DNA from 2 places in the Bradyrhizobium nivariense genome. Region 1 is predicted to be linked to the other one. Evidence: predicted binding sites of a transcription regulator. Region 1 holds the regulator's gene; the other holds the start of a gene.
The links. The regulator LexA, encoded in region 1, represses DNA repair genes until DNA is damaged. The targets are predictions, from matches to a motif close to TGTTCNNNNTGTGTTCNG.

Region 1 (5,383 bases):
GACGGCTTTTTGCTCAAAGAGTGGTTAGCTGCCGACGCCGATCCGCGCGATGCCGGCAGCGCCTCGCTGGCCGACGGCGTGTCTTGCGACGAAGCCGGCTGCGTGACGCCGCTCGCCGACGGCAGGCTGGTCGCGCTGGCACTGCGCATCGACGCACTGGCGGACGATTGCAGCCGGGCCGCGCTGGTGGTGACGGCACGTCCCGCGCCGCCCGATTGCGCCGCGATGGTGGTCGATCGGCAGCGGCTCGCCAGCCAGAGCGCGCTGGCGCTGACGCAGCGTGGTGACGGTTTTGCGGTTCAGGCGGTGAGGGCGAGAGGCACGAGCCGCCCCTGGTTGCCGGCCGGCGCCGGCGCAGGTGATTTCGATGGCAGTCTTGCGCCGAAGACGGCCGCGCCCCGCACCCGGGACGCAACGCCGGCGGAGACCGACTTGCAGGCCGAGGATTGAGCGGATCGGCCAGAGCATCTTCGGCTCCGATTGAATCAGAACCGAAGCTCTGGATTCTGACGCGTTTTCTTCACGCGAACCGGTATCCACTTCGCTCTCTAGAGATACCAGGCCAGCACGGCGTCGAGCCCGGAATTGCCGATGACCGGCAGGGCCACCATCCGGCTCAGTCCGGATGCGCGGGCCTCAAGGCCGGCGACCGAGCCGTCATGCGCGAGCTCATCGTTGAGCGCGGGCATGCCGGTGGCCCAGGCCCCGCCGATGCTGCCTTCGCCCCTGGCGATGGATTTCGTCGCATAGAGCGCGGCAAGGTCGGTCTGCGCACTGCAATCGCCGGCGCGAAACACCAGCGCCGAGCGGATCTGGTTCGGGACCCAGATCTCGAAGCGTCGCGCAATCGGCGTGGCCTGCGCCGAGAGGAATGTCAGGACCCAGGTCTGGTCCGTGCCGGTCCGATAGGGCACGCCCACGCCGAGATTGATCCCGACCTTGGCCGCGTCCTCCCAGCGCAGGAAGCTCCTGGCGTCGTGCAGGTCCTTGATGATCAGCGGCAGGCCCGCCTTCCAGGTGCGTCCAGGCAGGCCAAAGCCGCGAGGAAATTTGGTGTGGCGAGAGTTGAACTCGAACATATCGGCGGTGCCGTAATAGCCGTCGACGAGCCCCATCTCGTGGGAGACATCAGGGTCGTTGTGCCAGAGCTCGATCGCGCCGACATGCGCTTTGCCGTCGCCGCAGAACAGCACGATGACGGCCTGGAGGAATTCGCCTGCAAACACCGGTACCGCGACGCCGCAGGTGAGGCCGGCTACGAGCGCCTGATCGGTCCGTTTGAAATAGGAATTGGCGAATCTGGTGAGGATTTCGGGGTGGCCCGAGGCCCAGGCCTTGCCCGGAAGTCCCTCGTCATATCCGAAGTGCAACTCTTCGCTGACGGCCTTGAACGCGGACAGCCCTTCGCCGTAGAGGCCGCCACCAAATTCCAGCCGCATGCGCGTCCGGTCGGGTACCCAGAGTTCAACGACGCGAAGGAAGGTTTTCATCGAGCGTGTCCGCCGTCTCAAGCCCTTGACAGCATCGGTCATTTGGCTGCGAAGCGGACGTTCATAATTCAGGCAGGGCGGCTCAAACTTCGTGCTGCGCAGAGGCGCAGCGGCTTGATCAATCCGATCGGATTTCGCTGGACGCGACCGCACCATCTCGCCGGCCACGGCCGGCGATGGCAATTCAATCCTGGCCTCCAACCTCTCGGCCGGAGGGCGGCTGTGTCAGCCGATCGGCAGGCGGGTGACCGTCGGCTGCCTGTCGGCGATGATCTCCGGCTTGTGCTCGCGATCAGTGACCGGCTGGGTCACCGGCAGTTGCAGCACGGTTGCCTGCTGGCCCTCGACGAGCTGAGTCACCAGCACGTATTTGCCGTCGGGGAATTCAATCGCATCATGATGGCGGTCGGGAATGTGCGGATCGATCTTGCCGAACTTGCCGACGCGGGAATTGATGGTACGCGTCCAGATCCAGCGATTGTCGTAGCGGACGTTGTCGGTGAAGGCGAGCTCCGTTCCCGGCAGCAGGCAGACGGCCACGGTCGGATCGGCTGCGGACGCAAAACCACGCGTCGAGGTGCCGCGGAAGCTTGTCGTGACGATCGTCTCGCCGACTTCGGCGGGACGCGACGCGACGGCATGCAGGCTGTAGTCACACATCGGGTGCTCCTCAGGCTGGGATAGCGCCCGCGTCTCTTATCGAGGCGCAGGCCTCTATCAGAGTGGAAACACGCAAAACTCTACTTGGTTGTGGGCAAATCTGCGGCTGGTTTCCGCAAGCCGCGATCACATTATCTTTTAGGAACAAAGGCTGCTGCGATGCATTCGGGAGGCGCGTGTCAACGCCCTGCGGACGCCGACCAGCCCGAATATTGCCAGCCTGGCTGCGACGGTTGCGCGATCGCATTCCGCGCGTTGCGGACTTGATCGCTGACCGCTGTTTCCTTGCGGACATGGTGACGCGATTGTGCGGCAAATGCTGGCGACGCTGATGCTGCGATCAGCGCCGCCGCAACTGTGCTCAGAATGATTTTGCGCATGACTTCTCCTCGAACCTGAAGGCCGCGAAGCCCCTGGGTGCTTCGTGCGGCGTATCGAGGATCTAGCGCCGGAGGTGGGCCCGGATAATCTGTGCGGAACCAGAAAGACTATCCAGCCCGAGCGGACAATGATCCGCTCCAATCTCTGATCGGGCTGCCGATCGGAAGCGCGCGCGGCGCCAAGGACTCCCGGTATCAAGGACTCCCGGTATCAGTACTTCCGGTACAGCCCGATCAGCTTGCCCTGAATCTTCACCCGGTTCGGCGGCAGGATACGTACCTCATAGGCCGCGTTGGCGGGCTCGAGCGCGATCGAGGCGCCGCGGCGGCGGAAGCGCTTGAGGGTCGCTTCCTCGTCGTCGATCAGCGCCACCACGATGTCGCCGGTATCGGCGCTCTCGTTGCGCTGGATCAGCGCCATGTCGCCGTCGAGGATGCCGGCCTCGACCATGGAATCGCCGCGCACTTCGAGCGCGTAGTGCTCGCCCGAGCCGAGCATGTCGGGCGGTACGCTGATAGTGTGGCTGCGGGTCTGCAACGCCTCGATCGGCGTGCCGGCCGCGATGCGGCCCATCACCGGCACCGCAACGGGACGCTCGCCCTCGTCCGCAGACAGGCTGGAGCTCGCGCGCACCTTGCCGAGATTGCCCTCGATGACGCTCGGCGTGAAGCCGCGGCGGCTGCCGGCGGCTGCCTGGAGCTCGGGCAGCTTGATGACTTCAATCGCACGGGCGCGGTTGGGCAGGCGCCGGATGAAGCCGCGCTCCTCGAGCGCCGTGATCAGGCGATGGATACCCGACTTCGAGCGCAGGTCGAGCGCATCCTTCATCTCGTCGAAGGAAGGGGGCACGCCGCTTTCCTTCAGACGTTCATTGATGAACCGCAGAAGCTCGTATTGTTTGCGCGTTAACATCTCGACCAAAGTCCCCCGATTGATGCCGTTCGATTCCGAGACGCTGAATTCAGCAATAAGCCGCTACACGCTCGAAACAAATCATGAACGGACACTATATGTTCGATATGTGTTCCGCAACTGCTTAATTTACCGTGAACAGAGCGAAGTTCGCGGAACCCGCATTCTCGAGGCACTCAGACGGGGAGCCGCAACACCTCGCAGGGCGTGCCGGCTTCAGCCTTCGGCGCGAACGGTGCGCGCACGAGAAGTACCTGTGCCGCAGCGAGATTCGCAAGCAGCGAAGAGTCCTGATGACTGACGGGAAGGGCGATGCGCGTGCCGTCGTCGCGCTCCTCCAGGCGCGCGCGCAGATAGTCCTCGCGCTGGTCGTTGGCGCCGACGTCGCGGCCGAGCGCGGCGCGCTCACGGCGATGGTGAATCACCGAACGGCCCGACAGGGCGCGAATCAGCGGCACCATGAACAGGAAGGCGCACACATAGGACGACACGGGATTGCCCGGCAGGCCGATCACGCCCATTGCGCCGAGCCGTCCATGCATCATCGGCTTGCCCGGCCGCATCGCGATCTTCCAGAACGCCATCGCGATACCTTCGTCCCTCAGCGCCTGCTGGACCAGATCGTGGTCGCCGACCGATGCGCCGCCGGTCGTGATCAGGATGTCGGCGTCGCTCTCGCGGGCGCGGCGGATGCCGGCGGTGGTGGCCTCCAGTGTGTCGGCGGCAATACCGAGGTCGATGGTCTGGGCGCCCTCGCTGCGGGCGAGCGCATGCAGGGCGTAGCCGTTGGAATAGACGATCTGGCCGTGACCAGGCGTGGCGCCCGGCATCACCAGCTCGTCGCCGGTGGCGAGAATCGCGACCTTCGGACGCCGGCAAACGGGAAGATGCGGATGATTCATCCCGGCGGCGAGCGCGAGGTCACGCTCGGTGAGGCGGATTCCCGTGCGCAGGAGCACGTCGCCCTCGCGGAAATCGACGCCGGCGGGCCGGATGTGCCGTCCTGCGATCGCGGCTTCCTTGATCGTGATGCGCTTGCCATCAGCGACCGTGTCCTCCTGGATCACGACGGCGTTGGCGCCGTCGGGAACGACGCCGCCGGTGAAGATCCGCACGGCCTCGCCGGCGCCGACCGTTCCCGCGAACGGCCGACCCGCTGCGACCTCGCCGATGACGGTGAGCTTCGAATCGATCGTCGCGGCGTCAGCTGCGCGCACGGCGTAGCCGTCCATCGCCGACATCGCCTGCGGCGGCTGCGTACGCCGCGCTGCGACGTCGCGCGCGAGCACGCGATGGTAGGCTTCGTCGAGGGAAACCATCTCTTCGGGCAGCGGCTCTGCACTCGCCAGCACCGCGGCAAGCGCGTCAGAAACCGGCATCAAGGCCACGGCGAAAACTCCTGCTCGGCACGTTCGGGCGAATGTTCCGCAAGTCTTCTAGCCGAGCGCGGGCGCAGAGGCAAAAACAGCTGAGCGGGCGCAATTCATCCCGCTGCTTCACATTGTTCTGGAAGGCATGATCAAGCCCGGCGAGGCATGGTCCAGAGAACGAGGCAGATCGGCAGAAGAGTGGCCATGGCAAAAACGAGAATGACGAGCGCCACGGCCAGCATCGATCAGCTCTCTATCTGCCCGGGACTTACGTCGGGCGCTTTCGGCCCCTGATCCTTGTCGGGGAGCGGATCGGCCTGGGATTTCAGGTCGGCGGCCTTGCGCACAAGCTTGGCCGAAAGGTCCGAGTCTGAAGTTGTCCTGGCGAATTCAAGAAGAAGAGATGCCTGCTTGGTGAGGTAGGTTTTGCCCAACACGATGATGCGTCCGTCCGTAGAGATCCCGACGGACTCTAGAGTCCGGAACCCGGTATTCCGTTCCCGGAACTCGGTATAAAAATGCACAAAGTGATCGGGTTCCTCAGCTTCGTCAAAATTAGTTCCGACGGGG
Region 2 (5,383 bases), on a different contig from region 1:
AGAGCAGACGGGCGGAGGCGGCATCGCCGCGGCGCTCGTTGAAGGCTGCAACTTTCAAGACGCGCACGGTGCGATCGAGCGCGATGGTGAGCACGTCGCCGATCTTGATCGCATGCCCCGGCGATTTCTCGCGTGCGCCGTTGACGCGAACATGGCCGGACTCGACAAGCTCGGCGGCGGAGGTGCGCGCCTTCACCACCCGCGCGTGCCACAGCCATTTGTCGATGCGCTGCCGCTCGGTCGTGGGCTCACTCCTTACGGCCGGACAGTTGCTCTTTCAGCGCAGCGAGCTTTGCGAACGGCGAGTTCGGATCGACCGGACGATCGCGCTCGCGGGGGTTGGCGCTCGATGCGTAGGGGCGCAGCGACGGCCCGCCCTGGCGGTCGCGGCCCTTGTCGCGGTCGCGGCCACGGTTGTCGCGGCCCTTGTCGCGATCGCCGCCGAACTTGCCCTTGTTGCGATCGCGATCCTTGTTGTCGCGGTCCTTGCCTTGATCTCTACCTTGGAAGCTGCGGTTCTTGTCGTCGCGCCCCTCGGGACGCGGCGCACCTTCGCCGCCACCTTCGCGCGGCTTGCGGAAGTCTCTGCCGCCATCGCGACCAGAATCCCGACGATGACCGCCGCCATGGCGATGACGCTCGCCGCGCTTCTCGCCGTCGGCGGCCTGCGCGGCTTCACCTTCGGCAGGCGCCGCGGCGCCTGCTTCAGCACCGGCCTGCGGACGCGGCTGGTGATGACGCTGGTTGCGATGGCGCTCGTGGCGCGGCTTGCGATCGTCGTGACGGCCGCCCGGACGCCAGACCTCGATGAGCTCGGGCTCAGTGGGCGTGGCCGCGGCCTCAACGGGCGCAGCGGCGTCGGCCGACGCAGCGGCTTCGGTTGCAGCAGTCTCTGCAGACGCGGTTTCGGCAGGCGCGGTTTCGGCAGGCGCGGTTTCGGCGGGAGCGGTTTCGGCGGGAGCGGCTTCGGCAGCTTCAGCGGAGACCGCAGCTTCTTCGGCCGGTGGCGCGATGCCGGGAGCGTCTTCCGGCGTGACGGGCGCCTCCGGGGAAGCCTCGAGCGCGGGCTCGCCGTGCGCGGGCTCGTCGTGCTGCTCCATCCCGGGCGCGTCTTCGACGGTAACAGGCTCGGCGGCGGCTTCGATCGCGGAATCCGCAGGCTCGGCGGCATCCTCGACCTGCATTTCGGTTGGTGCCGCCTCGGCCGGAGCCTCAGCACCGGCTTCAGCAACAGGCGCCTCGGCAACAGCCGCAACCGGCTTCGCCGGCAGCGGCGGACGCTTGTCCATGCGATAGCCGAGCGCGCGCAGCACGGACGCGAAGTCTTCGCCGGCCGAGCCGGTGAGCGACGTCATCGCCTGCGTCACGACAAAGCTGCGGCCGTCGAACGCGCCGGCGGGCTTTTCGCCGGATGCGTTCTCGCGCCAGGCCAGCGCCGGACGGATCAGATCGGCAAGACGTTCCAGGATGTCGACGCGCACGGCGCGCTCGCCAGCCTGCTTGTAGCCGAGCACGCGATAGGCATCGCGCGGCAGCTGCTTGTCGACCGGGAACGAGGTGCGGCCGGAACTTGCCAGATGCTGCGCGCCCGACAGCGCGGAGGGATCGACATTGTCCTGCTTCAGCGCCCAGAGCAGCGCGGCCAGCGCACGCCCGGCCGGCTTGAGCAGGCCGGGGAAATAGATGTGATAGGCGCCGAAGCGGACGCCGTATTTGCGCAGGACGGCGCGCGAGGGCTGGTCGAGGTCCTTCAGCTCGTTGGCGATCTTCTGGCGCTCCAGCACGCCGAGCGCCTCGACGAGCTGATAGGCGATGCCGCGGGCGATGCCGGTGACGTCCTCGGCCTTGCTGAGCTCGAACATCGGCCCGAGCAGCTTTTCGACATGCGTCTTGAGCCAGAGGTCGAGCCGGGCCTGCACCTTGTCGCGGGGGCCGCCCGTCAGGCGTTCGTCGGAGATGATGCGGATGCGCGGATGCAGCGCCTCCTCTGCGGCAGACAGCCGCGCCACGGCGTCGCCGGTCCAGCGGATGATGCCTTCCGAGGTCAGCACGAACTGCTCGTCCGGCGCGTTGCCGAGCTTTTCGGCGCGCGCGTTGATCTCGCCGGCGAGCACGGCCTGCGCTGCAGCCTGCAACGCTTTCGCATCGGAGCCGGCTTCCGCCGCATCCGGTGCAAAGGTGAAGCCGTCGAGGCGGCCGATGACATGGCCTTCGACGATGACTTCGCCGGTCTTGCCGATTTCCGTATTCAAGCTCGTGTTCTCCCGCAGGCGGCGCATCAATACACTGGTCCGGCGATCAACGAAACGCTCAGTCAAGCGTTCATGGAGCGCATCCGATAATTTATTTTCGATCTCCCGCGCGATCCCCTGCCAGCGTTCGGGGTCTTTCAGCCAGTCGGGGCGGTTGGCGACGAAGGTCCAGGTGCGAATCTGCGCGATCCGGGCCGACAGCGTGTCGATATCGCCGTCGACGCGGTCGGCCTGGTCGATCTGGGTCCTGAACCAGGCGTCGGGGATGCATCCCTTCCGCATCAGGAAGCCGTACAGCGTGGTGACCAGCTCGGCATGGGCGGCCGGCGACAATTTTCGGTAGTCCGGGATCTGGCAGGCCTCCCACAGCCGTTCCACCGCATCCTTGCCATGCGCGACATCGCGTACCTCGACGTCGCGGGCGGCGTGGTCGAGCACGCGCATGTCCTCGGCGATCGGCGCGCGCGTCAGCGCCTCATGGCCGGGGGCCAGGTTCAGGGACACCTGGAGCGCGCCGAGGGAGGCGAAATCCAGCTTGGAATTGCGCCATTGCAAAACCTTCACGGGGTCGAAGGTGTGGTTCTGCAGCGCATTGACGAGCTCGGGCTCGAACGGCGCGCAGCGGCCGGTGGTGCCGAAGGTGCCGTTGCGGGTGGCGCGGCCGGCGCGGCCGGCGATCTGGGCGAATTCGGACGGCGTCAGCCGGCGGAACTGGTAGCCGTCGAACTTGCGGTCGGAGGCAAAGGCAACGTGGTCGACGTCGAGATTGAGGCCCATGCCGACAGCGTCGGTGGCGACGAGGTAGTCGACCTCGCCGTTCTGGAACATCGCCACCTGCGCATTGCGCGTGCGCGGGCTGAGCGATCCCAGCACCACGGCAGCGCCGCCATGCTGGCGGCGGATCAGCTCGGCGATGGCATAGACCTCGTCGGCCGAGAAAGCGACGATGGCGGTACGGCGCGGCTGCCGCGTGATCTTGCGGTCGCCGGCGAATTCCAGCTGCGACAGCCGCGGCCGCGTGATCATGGAGACGCCCGGCAGCAGCCGCTCGATGATCGGACGCATTGTCGCGGCGCCCAGCAGCAGCGTCTCGTCGCGGCCGCGGCGGTTGAGGATGCGGTCGGTGAAGACGTGGCCGCGTTCGAGATCGGAGGCGATCTGCACCTCGTCGACGGCGAGGAACGAGACGTCGAGATCCCGCGGCATCGCCTCGACGGTCGAGACCCAGTAGCGCGGGCTCTTCGGCTTGATCTTCTCCTCGCCGGTAACAAGCGCGACGGCGTCGGGGCCGACCCGCGCGGCGATCTTGTTGTAGACCTCGCGCGCGAGCAGGCGCAGCGGCAGCCCGATCATGCCGGAGGGATGCGCGAGCATCCGCTCGATGGCGAGATGGGTCTTGCCGGTGTTGGTCGGTCCGAGCACCGCAGTGACGCCGGCGCCGGGAAGCCGCTCGGAAGCGAAGGGGGAGGAGGAAAAGGGCATCTGGGGGATTAGGTAGTGGCGATTGGGGCGAATGTCAGTGCTGTTTTGGGGCGGCGGCGTGAAGCGCCGACCTCACACACTGCTGTCATCGCCCGGCTCGACCGGGCGATCCAGTATTCCAGAGGCGGCGCAGATCAAACCGAGATGGCGCGGCGTACTGGATGCCCCGGTCAGGCCGGGGCATGACGGCGGAGAAGGCGGCACTCCCCAAACCTCGCGCAACTGTCTCACTTTGCGACGCTTTTCCCGTTGGCTTTAAGTTTCGGAACGAGTTGAGAACGAATCGCGGCCGAATCGCTGACTCCCCGATGAGTCCTGTTCCGTTCACGCAACATGTCGCGGGAGACTTATTGTCTGCGCACTAGATGGAGTTTTGCCCCGCCGCACAAGCGACGTTTCGGTGCCAGATTCCTTAAAGCTGGGGACGGCGCGGAGTCGAATCAGAATCGGGGAGGAGTCAAATGGATTCCCGGCCCTCGACCCTTTTCAAACAAAAAGCGCGAAAACAACCCCATGCACAGTAGGTAAGTATTTGAAATCGCTTGTGTTCTTTTTTGCAAAAAGGGAGGGTCAGCGCGGCGCGGGGCGCCAGGCTTACTGCGTCTTCGCGACCCGCGGCGGCGCTGCGGCAGTGATGAAGGAGGTTGCTTCCAGCATGGCCGGCCCGAGCGGCGTCGGCACTTTCAGCCAGAACGGGACCAGGATGCGCGTGCCAGCCACCGGCGCGAAAGCGACCTCGATGTTGCGCTGGGCGGCGAGGTATTTGATCACGGGGCGGTCGGGGATGTAGCCGGCCACGGGCACGAAAAACAGCGAGCAGACCACGACCGGGCCGTGATAGCCCTTCTCCGCCTTCACGGTTTCCATGCGCTTGAAATCGAGCTTGAGCTCGTAGCGCATGCGGCCGTCGAACACCGGCGCCGAGTTGTGGCAGGCGTCCGGCGTCACGGGGTCGCCGGTGCCGGGCACGCGCAGCAGCGAGGCCGTCATCGGGTCCCAGACGCCGCGGCGGTGCGCGTCGGTGACGACGATGCGGTCGGGATCGACCGGCGGCTCCGGCACGATGCCAAACTCCTTCACATTGCCCTTGTCGAGCGTGATGCGGATCTCTTCGGTCTTCTTCGAGGTGGTGGTGGAGGCCTGGTAGCCGGTCGCGACCAGCGCGCCGTTGACCACGCGGCCCTGCGAGGCGCCGGTGCCGGACCCGCCCGCGAACGATTTCAGCAGCCCCGAGGTGCCGCCGGAGGCCGCGGCCGCGAACACATCGTCCTGGATCTCGATATTCCAAGCGCCCTTGCCGACCGGAATGCCCGCCAGCGTCGCCTCATATTGCGCCTCGAGCTTGCCTTGCGCCGCCGCAGGCTCCGCCGCCCACGCCAAGGCCAGCCCGCCAAGGGCCGCCAGGACCAGCCGGCCGGCAAAGCGCGGAGCGGCCGCGCGCGGCTCCGTCGAGCGCAGGCCGGGCGCGAGATGAGGCGTTGTGAGCACGAAACAATCCAATCGGGGCGCGAACGGCTGTTACTTAAGCCAAAAACCGCGGCAAGCAATGTGTCCGGGCGTATCAGGACGCGGAACCGCACCTGATACTTCGGGCGCGAATACGCCCTTTATGTGATGGTAAGGCGTTTTAAACATTGCCGTTTTGGTGA

Region 2: a site for LexA is predicted at 3,998-4,015, ahead of QCM77_RS28725 (helicase-related protein). Genes of this name have one in related genera too.

The regions. Positions count from the first base shown of each region.
Region 1 covers NZ_JARWCR020000023.1:12,800-18,182, forward strand. Annotated here, with positions in the region: partial or broken gene QCM77_RS20185 (ComEC/Rec2 family competence protein) at 1-450, shown strand, start outside; gene QCM77_RS20190 (GAF domain-containing protein) at 549-1,490, opposite strand; gene QCM77_RS20195 (hypothetical protein) at 1,716-2,150, opposite strand; gene lexA (transcriptional repressor LexA) at 2,742-3,443, opposite strand; gene QCM77_RS20205 (molybdopterin molybdotransferase MoeA) at 3,620-4,831, opposite strand; gene QCM77_RS20210 (hypothetical protein) at 5,059-5,337, opposite strand.
Region 2 covers NZ_JARWCR020000042.1:69,768-75,150, forward strand. Annotated here, with positions in the region: gene QCM77_RS28720 (RNA-binding S4 domain-containing protein) at 1-226, opposite strand, end outside; gene QCM77_RS28725 (helicase-related protein) at 249-3,734, opposite strand; gene QCM77_RS28730 (DUF3108 domain-containing protein) at 4,329-5,138, opposite strand.